DNA from 2 places in the Evansella cellulosilytica DSM 2522 genome. Region 2 is predicted to be linked to the other one. Evidence: predicted binding sites of a transcription regulator. Region 2 holds the regulator's gene; the other holds the start of a gene.

Region 1 (7,312 bases), 130 kb from region 2:
TTTAGTAACACTTGCATGACCCGTACGAAGTGTGAAGCTATTGCTATAATCACGATGAGTCACTGGGATTCCGGCATACGCTGCAGCAGCAATGCTCGACGTTACACCAGGAATTATTTCATACTCAATACCTTCATTAACAAGAGCTTCTGCTTCTTCACCAACCCTACCAAATACAGAAGGATCACCGCCTTTTAGTCGCACGACATATTGACCTAACTTCGCTTGTTCAATGAGCGTTTCATTAATTTTTTCTTGGCGCATAATGTGACGATTCGGTAATTTACCACAGTATATAAAATCACACGTTTTTTTCGCTTCTCGGAGCAACCTCGGATTTACTAATCGATCATATAAGATGACATCTGCTTTTTTTATCGATTTCAAGCCTTTATTTGTAATTAAGCCACTGTCCCCAGGACCAGCCCCTACAAAGGAGACAAAACCTGTCTGATTAGTCATTTCTTACACCACAACGTATACATAGCCATCAATGACCTCCGTCTCATACGTTACCACTTTACCATCGTCTGGCTTTTGTACTTCCCCAGTCACTAAAGAGACTTTCCAATCTTGAAGTGGGCAATAAACAAATTCTCCTGCTACGATCCCTTCTGCTAGTGGACCATTTGTGTGAGGACAGCGGCTTGCTACTGCGCGTACATCACCATTACTTAAGTGAAAAATCGCGATCGACTCGCCTTTTATTTCTACTTCCTTACCGATTAACTGAGGTAATTGCGCTAACTCTAATACTTTTACTTTTTCTTGTATAGCATTCATGTGTAAAACCTCCGCTCCTGACTTTATATTTTCACCACATCATACATGTCTTTTTGCTTTGCATTGTTGATCATGTTCCCCCATGCCTCATCGTACGTTGTTTTCGCATGGTCAAAGTGTATTGCAAGCTCCTGCTTTGTTGCTTCATTTAATAGTACTTCTTTAATCGGTTCTACACCGATCCTTTCAACCCAGTTAGATGTACGCTCACCATATATTCCTGTTTCTCGGTAGTATTGTACGTACGCCTTAGCCATTTCAAGAACTTCTTCTTCAGTTGCAACAGTTGTTAATGAATCACATTCGCGAACCTCCGTACCTCCGTTTCCACCGAAATAAAGCTGATAGCCATTTTCTACGCAGACAACACCAAAATCCTTCGTTAAAACCTCTGCACAGTTTCTTGGGCACCCTGTTACACCCATTTTCATTTTATGAGGCGTATCGACCATTTCCAATGCTTTTTCAAGTTGTATACCTAGTCCTAGTGAATCCTGCGTGCCAAAACGGCAGAATTGAGAGCCGACACATGATTTCACGTTGCGAAGCGATTTAGAATAAGCATAGCCCGAACGCATCCCTAGCTCTTCCCATATATGTGGCATATCTGTCTTTTTTACTCCGTAAAGACCAATTCGACTTGCTCCTGTTACCTTTACTAATGGAACATCATATTTCTTTGCAACCTCACCTAGTTTTATAAGGTCATCAGCAGTTGTCGTTCCACCATACATTCTCGGTATGACGGAGAACGTACCATCATTTTGGATATTTCCTTCCATTCTTTCATTAACAAATCGAGAAGCTTTGTCATCTTCATACTCTTCTGGACGAAGCATACGCATATAGTAGTTTAATGCTGGTCTACATTTAGAACATCCTTCCTCCTGCTCAAATCCTAGCACAAGACGAACCTCTTTTGGAGATTGTAACCCTTTTTCTTTCATTTCAGCAACGACTTCATCACGAGATAAAGGTGTACATCCACACATGCCATTACTTTTTGCCGATGCATCAAAGCTATCTCCTAAAGTTAGCGCTAAAATGCCCTCTACGACATTTTTACATTTACCACATGAAGCTCCAGCCTTCGTACATGTTTTCACTTCATCGAACGTTTTTAAGTCCTGTTCTAGGATGGATTGCACGATTGTACCTTTTTTCACGCCATTACAGCCACAAACCGTATCCTCTGCACTCATTTCTGCAATCATCGCTGCTTCTGAATCTTCACCAGCTTTTTGTAAAATAGATGCACTCGTAAATTCGCTTATATCCGTTTCCTTTTTCATCATGCTGAATAATCGCGTTCCGTCAGATGCATCCCCGTATAAAACAACACCAACAATCTTATTATTTGTGATGAGTACTTTTTTATAAACGCCTGCAAACTGATCTTGCACAATAATCGCTTGTGTTTCATCATCCTCTTTAATTTTCCCTGCAGAAAACAAATCACAGCCTGCAACCTTTAATTGTGTTGATAATAAGCTTCCTTCATACCCTGTGGAAGCTAATCCAGTAATATGTTCAGCTAGAGCAACGCCTTGCTCATATAATGGTGCCACTAGCCCATAAGCAATGCCATTATGCTCTGCGCATTCTCCTACAGCATAAATAGATGATTGAGATGTTTGTAAGTGGTTATTTACAATAATCCCTCGGTTTACGTCTATACCTGCTTCTTTTGCTAATGCAATATTTGGGCGAATCCCAACAGCCATCACGACTAAATCACACGCAACAGATGAACCGTCTGCAAATGAGATGCCTTGTACACGGCCGTCTCCGTAAATTTCTTTCGTTTGTTTTTCCATTAAAAACTTCATGCCTTGTGCTTCTAAATCCTTCTTTAATAATCTTGCTGCAGCTTCATCTAGCTGTTGCTCCATTAAATACGGCATAATATGAACGACATGAACGTCCATTCCTTGATCCATTAATCCTCTTGCTGCTTCAAGCCCTAACAATCCTCCACCAATTACGACCGCTTTTTTATATCGTTTCGCAGTATTTAACATATAGTTTGTATCATCAATCGTTCGGAAGCCAACTACTCCTTCAAGATCACTTCCTGGAACAGGTAATATAAAAGCACTTGAACCTGTCGCAATAATTAGCTCATCATATGCCACTGTATTCCCTTTATCTGTTACAACTTGCTTGTTGAGGCGATTGATATGCGTCACCTTTTCACCAGTAAAAAGTGTGACACCATTTTCTTTGTACCAATTCCAATCGTTAATATTAATATCCTCTATCGTTGTTTTGCCTTGTAGAACATTAGAAAGCATAATGCGATTATAATTCGGGTATGGCTCATCACCAAATATAGTGATATCAAACATACTTGACTCTCTTTTTAAAATTTCTTCAATACACCTAACACCCGCCATCCCATTTCCTATCATCACTAATTTCTTTTTCACTTGAATTCCCCCATCCTCTATGTGTAATACTTCACATTCAATTTTATTATTTGTGAGATGATTCACATATTTACGGAAGTGAAACCCTTCCTCATAGTAAATCAACTGGATAATTTATAACATTGTTTACGTTAACTTATTAAATATATATGTATCTTAATTCATAATAAAAATACCCTCTGTGATATTTATCACAAATAAAGATCGTTACTTTTTTTGCCACATTTTAAACAAGATTCGATATTTGTAGGCAATTTATACCAACTGATATAACGCACACACACCAATCGTTACTTTTTACCTAATTTATGAGTGAACGAAATCGGTACTTAAGGGCAATGTTATATTACTTCCTTTATTATACAATTGAGATTGCGATATTAGTTTTCTTAATATTCAATCTACAATTCACACTTCAATATCCTCTCTGTTTCACCCAGGAATTTAAGTAATCATGTTATCGAAGTTAGGAAAATGATCCTACCCATAATAGTCTAATTCCATAAACAAAAAGGGGGAAGGCGTTACTGTTGCGTTAAATTTATAGACTATTTATAAGTGGCACTAATTTTTGAAAGAGGTGTATTTCATGTCGATTATGGAACTCATAAAGAAAACTATTCCATTTTTTATTTCTAGAATCATTGTTTATGCTATTTTTGCTGTAGCATCATTATTATTCTTGGGACTTATGTTAGGATTAGGTATTTTACTATTCCGTTGGTTTGAATTTGCTTCATTCTTTTTCATCCTCATGATTGTTGGTACTTTCTTTGCAGTATTAGGTATTTTAAGGTTTGTAGAGAGATATTTCCTGTATATGGTGAAGGTTGGCCATATTGCTGTTGTAACAGAATTACTTAGAACTGGAAAAGTTCCTGAAGGAAAAAATCAAATTAGTTATGGGAAAGACCAGGTTGTTAATAACTTCGGCTCTGCTAATGTTGCTTTTGTCGTAGACAAAATTATTTATGGAGCAGTAAAACAAATTCAACGTTGGCTTATGAGAATTGGAAACTTCCTTAGCTTTGTTCCCGCTGCCAAAAAAATAATCGGTATTATTAGTAAAATAATGGAAGTCAGCTTACGCTACGTTGATGAAGCTATTTTATCTTATATTATGCTAAGAAAAAGTCAAATTGCTGAAGCTGCAGCTACTGCAGAAGAAGGGTCTGACTCTGAAGAGGAATCTGTATGGAAATCTGCATGTGATGGTGTTGTCCTTTACGCACAAAGCTGGAAAAAAATTGTGATGACCGCTGCTGGTATTGTAGCATTTGTTTATATTTTAAACTTTGTTATCTTCATTCCGAGCGTGTTTGCATTCATGGGAATTTCATCTGCTATTACCTCCAATGCTGGGGCGGCAGCTATTTTAGGCTGGTTTGCGATTGTGGGGGCTTACATTGTAACAGCAATGATTAAGAGAGCAATCGTTGATCCTATTGCAATGATTGCAATGGTACGTGCTTACCAACTTAATATTCAAAATATAGAACCTAATATAGACTTGCAACAAAAGCTATTAAATATTTCATCTAAGTTTAAACAGCTATTTAACAAAAGAAAAGAAGACACTCCGCAACCTCCAACGGCTGACCAAGGAGCAACTTCTTCCGTTTAAAATAAAAGAAGTAGTGGACTCAAATGGTGGTGTTTTCTGCCTAATGAGTCCACTTTTTTAATTGCTGCGAAGATTGTGCAACAGGAGGGCACTGATAAAGGTCGAAATTTATCTTTTCCAGTCCCTCAAAGCAATGAAGCGTAGTCGCTGCAATCTTTTGTAACACTACTATGACTGAGTTTTGGATGCAATTTATTTTTTATATCAACCACTCGCTTCCGCAATCATAGTAGTCGCGCAACGAACGGAGCCATTGCCATTCAATTTTTGGCACTGAAAAAGTTGCTTTGTACTTTTTCAGTGACCTCGTGCCACAGGCTTGTCTAGTTTGATAAAGGTACCTCGTTTTCAACTTTCCTTCAGACGTGTTTTCCTTCGCTGAAGGGTAGATAGGACGGCGCTTTCTTACCTACAGGAGCTTTTTTCTTTGCTCAAAGGCAGATAGATGCAAACACAAAGCCATCATTGTACAAAGCAACGACACCTGTTCACCTGCAGAATAAATAATCTATCTACCACACTTGCCCGGTTTATGTAATTTTACTCATATTATCTTTTAGGAAGGTATGAAACATTTCCATAACCGTTGAATAGTATTTTCCCTTTGGATAAATAAAAGAAAACTCTCTTTTACTAGGTTTTTGCAATCGAATTTGACGTAGTATTTGGTGCTCACGTTCTATTTTGTATGTAATAGAGGAAAGAAATCCGACACCAAGTTTTTGTATAACTGCTTGCTTAATTGCTTCGTTATTATTGACTTCAATGATATTTTGCGGCTGAAAGTTCATTGTTTTGAAATACTCATCGACACATTCTCGTGTGTGTGATCCTCGCTTTCGTAAAATGTACGTTTCATTTTCTAGTTGGTCTAACGATTGACTCTGTTTGTACTTTTGCATTTCCTCCGCTAAACATACTAAATGAATGTTATCTTGAAAAAGCGAATCGACGTTAAACGCCTCCCGGTCAACATCCTTTGCAATAATGGCAACATCTAGCTTCCGTTCATTTAATTTATTAATGATTGTATCAGTATTATCTATATCTAGATGGATATGAATATTAGGATACTTCTTTTGGAAATGTACAACTAATGCTGTAATAGCAAAATTACCAATTGTCGTTCCACAACCTACATGTAATTCTCCACTATCACCATTTTTAAGTGTTAATAAAGCTTCTTTTGCATCCTCAGCTAACGTCATCATTTTTTTTGCATAAGTTAAAAGCTCTCTTCCGGCAGGGGTTAACTCTACTTTTTTCTTAGATCGGTAAAACAATGGGAGTCCATAAAGGCGCTCTAGAGCCTCTATTTGCCGCGATACTGCTGGCTGACTCACCAAGAGCTTTTCTGCAGCTCTTGAAAAGTTTAAATACGTCGCTACATAATAAAACGATCTTAACTGGTGTAGTTCCATCCACTCACTCCTATCGATTTAACTATAATCAAAACACATTAACTTTATAATTATTATGCATTTCCATTATAAATAGATCACAATTAAAATAAAAGGTATTAAATAGTTTTTAATATGGAGCGATGTATCATGAAGTACCGAGAGTCGGGAATGCCCGAAGAAGCTTTATGGGAGAATTTTTTTAATCCGATAGAAATACTAAAGAAGCTAGAAGTAACAGAAAAGGTTAACACTCTTATTGACGTTGGCTGTGGATACGGCACATTTCTCATTCCTGCTTCTCATATTGTAAAAGAGAATGTGATAGGCATTGATATTGATGAACATTATTTGCGAGTATGCCAAGAGAGAGTAGCCACAAATGATAAAGTAAGATTAATTACTGGAGATATTACCGATATTGTTAAATCAGCAGAAGGTGATATTAAATTGGCTGACTATATTACACTCTTTAACATTCTACATTGTGAGGATCCTGTTCAACTATTCATTGATGCTGCTAAACTGATAAAAGTCGGTGGAAAAGTCGGTGTCATTCACTGGATCAACGATGATACACCGAGAGGTCCTTCGTTAGAAATAAGGCCATCACCAAATCAAATCATAAAGTGGGCGAAAGATGCTCACCTATCTTTGGAAAAACAGGTTGCTTTTCCGCCATATCATTTCGGCATGTTATTTAATAAAATAAATTGACACGAAAACGAGAAAAGTCATTAATTCACTTGTCTTTCTTCTAGGAATACTTGGATGTTAATTTTCATTTTATTTTATTCGTTTTCTCTTTCTGGAGGCAATACATAAGTTCCTTCATCATCTTGTTAGGGCTTCACTTATTGCTTTTTCCAACAGAGGACGTAAATCTTCACTTCACTATCACTAACATAAAAAAAGCCTCATTTATAATTCCAATAAAATAGTTTAAGCTAATTGGAAAGTAAAGTTTAGGAGGTTAATCATACATGAAAAATACTTATGATATACAAGCAACTACGATTGCTTTTGCTACTTTTGGTATGGGTTGATTTTGGGGTCCAGATGCCCGGTTCGGACAT
Region 2 (7,312 bases):
TTAGATTCTTAGCTTATAAGTGAATGTGTGGGCACGTACATTCATTTAAAAAGTTTGTTTTGTCTGTTTGTAGTATTGGCTGATGTTGTATTTTAGTAACTATATTTCGAATAGGATGGGCTTGACTCACGAAGGAAGTTTGAAGTGTTGAGAGATGTCGATAGAACGTCTCTCAGAGCAGATAGGAACTGAGAAAAACAGGAACAGTGACGATAGAGCACTCTTCATAGCAGAAAAAAATCTGTTATCGTGGAACAAAATTGATGTATAGCAAAAACCGTTACAAGTCGCAACGGTTTTTGTTTACATTATTAAACAATAAAATGACATTCGCCAGTTTAACCTTGAATCTTCAGTTTAAGTCCAACAACTCTACAAAATAATACAGATCACTTTTTCAAATTGCATGAAGGGACTCAATAAGGAATGACCAAACTCTAGAGTCTCCCTCTATATTTATTCATCCTGCAGCTGTTCCCATTCTTCCATCCATTTATCTACATTGGCTTTTGACTTTTCTATATTGTTATTTAGCTCAAGCGATTTTTCGTGATCCTGGTATATAACTGGATCGCACAGGTCTTCCTCCCATTGAGCAATACTTGTTTCTTCTTTTTCAATGAGTACTTCTAACTCCTCTATCCGTCTTTGACGCTGGCGTTCTTTTTTCTTTAATTCCTTTTCACGCTCATAGTCATGCTTGGCGGAGCCTTCGCTAGATTGCTTTTCAGGACTAGCTGTTCGAGTTGCAGCAGCTTTTTTTTCGGCTAATTTTTTTAGCTCTTCTTGCTCTAACTTTTTCGTGACGTAATAGTCGTAATCACCTAAATAGTCCGTTATTTTTGTCGAAGATAATTCAGCTACTCTTGTTGCCATTCTATTCACAAAGTAACGGTCGTGAGATACAAAAAGGAGAGTTCCTGGATAATCAATGAGTGCAGATTCTAATACTTCTTTACTATCAATATCGAGGTGGTTTGTCGGCTCATCAAGTATTAGCAAGTTTGCGTTAAGCATCATAAGCTTCGCAAGTGCTAATCTTGCTTTTTCTCCACCGCTAAGATCATAAACAATCTTTAAGACGTCATCACCACTAAATAAAAAATTCCCTAAAACGGTACGAATATCTTTTTCTGGCGTTTGTGGATATTCGTCCCACAGTTCTTGAAGCACCGTCTTATTAGATGTTAATTCCGTTTGCTCCTGATCGTAATAGCCAATTTTAACGTTACTACCGTAATTGATCTGACCAGCTATCGGGGATAATTTTTTGGAAATCGCTTTAATCAACGTTGATTTTCCGATTCCGTTTGGTCCAATTAAAGCAACGCTTTCTCCGCGCGTTATCTTTAAATTAATGTTTTCAAATAGTGTGTTCCCATTAAAGCCTACAGACAGATTTTCAATGGATAGTACGTCGTTTCCGCTCTGCTTATTAATGTTAAACCGGAACTTTGCAGAATGGTCATCATCGATAGGCCGATCTAATGGCGTCATTTTTTCTAGCTGTTTTCTTCTACTTTGTGCTCTTTTAGTAGTGGAAGCTCGAGCAATATTACGTTGAACAAAGTCTTCAAGCCGTTTCATTTCTTCCTGCTGTTTTTCAAACCGCTTTAATTCTATTTCAAGGCGTTTCGCTTTTTCCTCTAAATAGTTACTATAGTTGCCAGGATACTTAGTCGTCTCGTTAAATGACAGCTCGTATACTTGATTAACAATACGGTCAAGAAAATAACGGTCATGTGATACTACGAGTATCGCGCCATCATAACTAGATAAATAATTTTCAAGCCATGTAAGAGTTTCTATATCTAAGTGGTTTGTCGGCTCATCTAAAATTAATAGATCAGGCTTTGATAGGAGGAGCTTTCCAAGAGCTAGTCGCGTTTTTTGGCCGCCACTTAAAGTGTTTACAGTCGTGTTATAGTCAAAGTGAGCAAAATTTAAGCCAGATAATATACCACGTATATCTGCTTCGTATTGATAGCCACCTGCATCTTTGAAATCTTGCTGTAATTGATCATAATCTGATAAAACTTTTTCATAGTCACTTTGATTCGGATTACTCATTTTTTCTTCTAGTTTTCTTAGCTGTTTCTCCATTTGTTTTAAATGAACAAATACAGTGTTCATCTCTTCCCAAATGGAACGATCGGTGTTTAACCCACTATCCTGTGCAAGGTAACCGATTGAAACGTTTTTAGGTATGATTAAATCTCCAGAGTCAAATGAGAGGTCACCAGCAATAATTTTTAGAAGTGTAGATTTACCGGCACCATTACGACCGACTAATGCTACACGTTCACGGCTTTGTACCTCAAGCTTTACATTTGATAAAATTCTCTCTGCTCCGAAGGATTTTGACAATTGTACACATTGTAATAAGATCATCTTTTTCATCCTCACTGTCTAAATCCATACATTTCACAAAATAAGTGTACATGAATAAACACATATGAAGCAACTTAAATGAAAGTGGTTGTGTAGTTTGTGAAGAAAAGTGTACAATAGTGTTAGTAAAGGGGGTAGAAGCCTTGAGTTCGTTCACGCATTTTAATGAACAAGGGAGAGCCAAAATGGTCGACATCTCCGATAAAGGAGAAACAGTGCGAACAGCTGTTGCAAAAGGAAGCATCCAAGTAAATAAAGAAATATACGATGGCATTCAACAAGGGACAATGAAAAAAGGAGATGTTTTAGCTGTTGCTCAAGTAGCAGGTATTATGGCTGCAAAAAACACATCACAATGGATACCTATGTGTCACCCTTTATCTTTGTCGGGAGTTAACATACATTTTGATTGGGAAACTAGTGAAAGTGAATACACGTTACATATCGAAGCAAGTGTAAAGACAAAAGGAAGCACAGGTGTTGAAATGGAAGCGCTAACAGCCGTGTCAGCAACGGCTTTAACGATTTACGACATGTGCAAAGCAGTTGACAAAGGAATGATAATAGGAGAAAATTACTTGCTTGAAAAAACAGGTGGGAAGAACGGCGACTTTAAAAGATAGCAATAATAAATACAAATATATATTAAATGAAATGGGACTTCAAAAGAGATCTATATTCTTTTGGAGCAACCATCATGCTAGGAGGGAATAGTGTGGATATTGAACAAGCCAAAATACCGCAAGCAACAGCAAAACGTCTACCGCTTTATTATCGATTTTTAGAGAGCCTGCAATCTTCTGGAAAACATCGTGTATCGTCCTCTGAGTTAAGTGAAGCAGTAAAGGTAGACTCAGCAACAATCAGACGTGATTTTTCCTATTTCGGTGCATTAGGGAAAAAGGGCTATGGGTATAATGTTAACTACTTATTGACTTTTTTTCGTAAGACGCTTGATCAAGATGAAGTGACAAAGGTCATTTTAGTAGGAGTAGGTAATTTAGGAACTGCACTATTAAACTATAATTTTTCCAAAAGTAACAACATGAGAATTGAAATGGCATTTGACGTAGACGAAAACAAAGTGGGACAAGAAATTGGAAACGTTAGCATTCATCATTTAAATAATATTGAAGAGCTGATTCAAGGTGAAATTGAAGTTGCTATTTTAACTGTTCCTGCTAATGCAGCACAGCCAATTGCAGACCAATTAGTAAAAGCAGGGATTAAAGGAATTTTAAACTTTACACCAGCAAGACTATCCGTTCCGGAAAACGTTCGTATTCATCATATTGATTTATCAGTAGAACTACAATCATTAGTTTACTTTTTAAAGCATTATCCAATGTAAATGAGAATATTACCCTTTTCTTCAGAAGAGTTCTACATACAAAGTACTTACAGGTGTGTTTAAAGGTTAGTAAGCCTTTAACACACCTTAATTTTATTTATTGGAGTTCTTGAGGCAGTAATGTTGCCCTCATACAAGGGGATGCTATTTTTCGTTAAATAGGCATGTAGGCAATCATCGGCTATCGTGGTATAGTAATAGTAATGTTTCGAGTTTCGAAAAAGTTTTAGCAAGCAGGTGATGTTGTTGAGCAAAGTACCACATAAATGGCTCGTAGTTATTACAGTTTTATTAGGGACTTTTACAATTATTTTAAATAACAGTATGTTAAATCCAGCAGTTCCCCATTTAATGAATGTGTTCGGTGGGGATGCCGTTGCGACTGGATGGGTTATTACGATTTTTATGGTTACAATGGGTATTACGATGCCAGTTACGGGATATTTAGGTGATAAGTTTGGGAAAAAGCAGCTATATATGGCTGGCTTGTTCATCTTTATTCTTGGATCCATTTTAGGAGCTTTTTCGTGGGATCTATCCTCTCTCATTTTATTCCGTGGTCTTCAAGGAATAGGTGGCGGATTAATGATGCCAACATCGATGGCGCTTATTTTTGAAGTTTTTCCGAGGAAAGAACGTGGACTTGCGACAGGGATTTATGGTATTGCTGCAATGATGGCGCCAACAATTGGACCGACACTAGGTGGATTTATTATCGAAATGGGATCGTGGCAATGGCTCTTCCTTTGTAACATTCCTACTGGATTATTAGGTCTTATCTTTTCATATTTGTATTTAAAACAAACGAAAAAGGTCAATGGACTTACGTTTGATTTGTCGGGATTCGTTGCTGTCACGCTCGGTGTAGGTGCGATTTTACTTGCATTAGGAAGAGTGTCGGAGATTGGACATTTAACAAACGTATTGAATATTGCTCTTATTGTTTTCGGACTATTATCGTTATTCCTTTTTATCCGCATAGAAAACAGAAAAGAACAGCCACTTCTCGATTTATCGATTTTTAAAGTACGTGCATACACGTATAGCGTTTGGATTGGAAGTATCAGTAGTATTAGCTTGTTTGCTGGTATTTTTCTCGTACCATTGTTAGTGCAAAATGTATATGGTTACGGTGCGATTATGACAGGATTGTCGTTATTGCCAGGAGCATTACTTTCCGGTATTTTTATGAGCATTGGTGGAAGGATGTTAGATAAAAAAGGCCCCGCACTTGTAGTAACGACAGGCCTTATTTTGACGACAATACCTACCTTTTTATATGGATTTTTAAGCTTAGAAACGGCATTATGGGTTATTTTCGTCCTAAATGGTGTAAGAGGAATAGGGATGGGATTAAGCACAATGCCATCTACAACAGCAGGTATGAATGCTATTCCAGAACAGCTAATTACGAGAGGGTCGGCAATGAATAATGTGCTTCGCCAAATGAGCTCTTCGTTAGGGATCGTTTTCATATCCGTATATTTCGAGGTTAGAAGAGGACAGCTTACTGCACTAAATGGGACATCACTTGAACAATCGAGCTTACAAGCAATTAATGAAGGGTTTATCATTATCGCTATACTTTCCTTAATATCTATACCAATTGGGATATTACTTGGGAAAGAACATAAAAAGCAGCAAAAGGACCACTGAAAAAGTACTTAAATTCAAAGGGTAGACTAATAAATATAAGGTTGTTTGAATATAGAAGTTGATGAGACCTGTGCAAACTCGCTTTCCGTGGGCGGCTGGTGAGCCTCCTCGACCTGCGGTCTGCGGGGTCTCACCCCTGCCTTCGATCCCACAGGAACGAGCGTTACTTCGTCGCCTTATGCTTCGAGTTGTCTCGACGGATACGCTCCAAAGCATATACTCGTAGAGGAAGAGACAGTAAACTCGCTTGCTCCGGTCTCATCAACTTTCCCTTTCCCTATAATGAGCTGTATTAATATTAATGCAACGAAACAGCAAGTTTTTCACTTTTTCAGTGCCTTCTATTTGTATTGCAATGGCTATGCTCGTCGCTCGCCTGATAGGATAAACCCATTCCTATCAGGCTTTTAAACGATTGCGACGGCTACGCACATTGCCTAAGGGCACTGAAAAAGTGAAAGAACGCCACTTTTTCAGTGCCTTCTATTTGTATTGCAATGGCTATGCTCGTCGCTCGCCTGATAGGATAAACCCACTCCTATCAGGCTTTTAAACGATTGCGACGGCTACGCACATTGCTTAAGGGCACTGAAAAAGTGAAGGAACGCCACTTTTTCAGTGCCCTTGCAAAAACAGGAGCGGTTATTGAAGAACGTAAAATAGCTTTATTATCATGACAAAACAAAGGAAGGTTGACTCAAAAGGGGTATCTTACCCAGTGAGTCAACCTCGTTTTAAGGAAAAATCTTATTGGTGCTTACAAACGTAAATTAAAAACATTATCATGAAACATCTTTAATAGCATAAACATACAATAAGACTGAGTTACGTCAATATCGTTTTACAGTTAGGACATAAAGATTTGTCATGCTCTTGCGGTATGCTAGTCTGACATGTTTTGCATATTTTGTTGTTTGCAGCTGATTCAGCTTTGAGAGTTTGACTCTTCTTTTTCTTGTAGAAAATGGAGTATACAAAAAGTAGGACGATGGCGATAACGAGTGTAACAGTAAACCACATTGGCATAGTCTCACCTCCTTTATAAAAAGTAGGTCTTATCTATCTATACTTCAAGCCAGTTCACTTTTAGAACTGAAAAAGGAAAACAATTAGGGGAATATGAATGTTTAATATATAAAGATGAAAACGTTTACAAATGAGTGTCGTTAAAATACAGAAAACCCAACATCGTATGTTCTTGATGTTGGGTTCATTGTGTGAGTGAAATGATATTTATAGAATATATACTTCTATTCTACATGATGATGTCGAAATTTGTACACCGTGGACACCAATTTTTTTGACGAATTAGCAACTTTTACTGTTTTTTTCTTCTTTCTTTATTAGCAGCACCGAAGTAACGGAAGGAAATCATATAATCAATTGCCGCTAAAGCAATGAGAAGTAGCGTCCAAATATCCCATCCTTCGGAACGGTTATGCTGCTGTATGGCAAAGTAAACAAATGCAGTAGCAATAAAAAAGTAAAAATAACCGAAAAAACGAGCCGAATTATTTTTCATTTAAAAAAGTCCTCCAAATAAATAAAAGATTACCTGCATGTTTTCCACCCTATCAAGGTAGTTTTGAATTTGTTCCCCAAAAATTACTTGGACGATCATCACGAATGAATTAATTCCGACATGAGCAATAATTGGCACAATAATTCGCTTTGTTTTCACGTAGAGATAGGCTAATACAATACCACCTAATAAGTATACGAGAAGATGCTTAAAGTCCATGTGTACGATTGCGAAAATGACACCACTTAATAATGCTGCAATCCAAAATCCATATCGCTTAAATAAGCTTCCAAAAATGATCTTCCTAAATACAATTTCCTCCATGATTGGAACAAAAACTGAAAATACGATGATTAGTAAAGGTACAGCTGTTGCAAACCCAACAAGCTGTT

The links. The regulator Rex, encoded in region 2, represses fermentation and respiration genes when NADH is low (regulators of the CRP and FNR family bind a similar motif). The targets are predictions, from matches to a motif close to TTGTGAAATATTTCACAA.
Region 1: the regulator Rex is predicted to act here: its motif matches at 3,263-3,280, upstream of nirB (nitrite reductase large subunit NirB).

Annotation. Positions count from the first base shown of each region.
Region 1 covers NC_014829.1:261,614-268,925, reverse strand. The annotation lists gene cobA (uroporphyrinogen-III C-methyltransferase) at 1-462, opposite strand, end outside; gene BCELL_RS01365 (nitrite reductase (NAD(P)H) small subunit) at 466-783, opposite strand; gene nirB (nitrite reductase large subunit NirB) at 807-3,212, opposite strand; gene BCELL_RS01355 (hypothetical protein) at 3,802-4,836, shown strand; gene BCELL_RS01350 (LysR family transcriptional regulator) at 5,367-6,257, opposite strand; gene BCELL_RS01345 (class I SAM-dependent methyltransferase) at 6,387-6,953, shown strand; gene msrA (peptide-methionine (S)-S-oxide reductase MsrA) at 7,220-7,312, shown strand, end outside.
Region 2 covers NC_014829.1:390,762-398,073, forward strand. The annotation lists gene BCELL_RS01965 (hypothetical protein) at 1-4, shown strand, start outside; gene BCELL_RS01970 (ABC-F family ATP-binding cassette domain-containing protein) at 457-2,391, opposite strand; gene moaC (cyclic pyranopterin monophosphate synthase MoaC) at 2,535-3,014, shown strand; gene BCELL_RS01980 (redox-sensing transcriptional repressor Rex) at 3,107-3,742, shown strand; gene BCELL_RS01985 (MDR family MFS transporter) at 3,989-5,398, shown strand; gene BCELL_RS01990 (hypothetical protein) at 6,224-6,424, opposite strand; gene BCELL_RS01995 (YdiK family protein) at 6,717-6,920, opposite strand; gene BCELL_RS02000 (CPBP family intramembrane glutamic endopeptidase) at 6,921-7,312, opposite strand, start outside.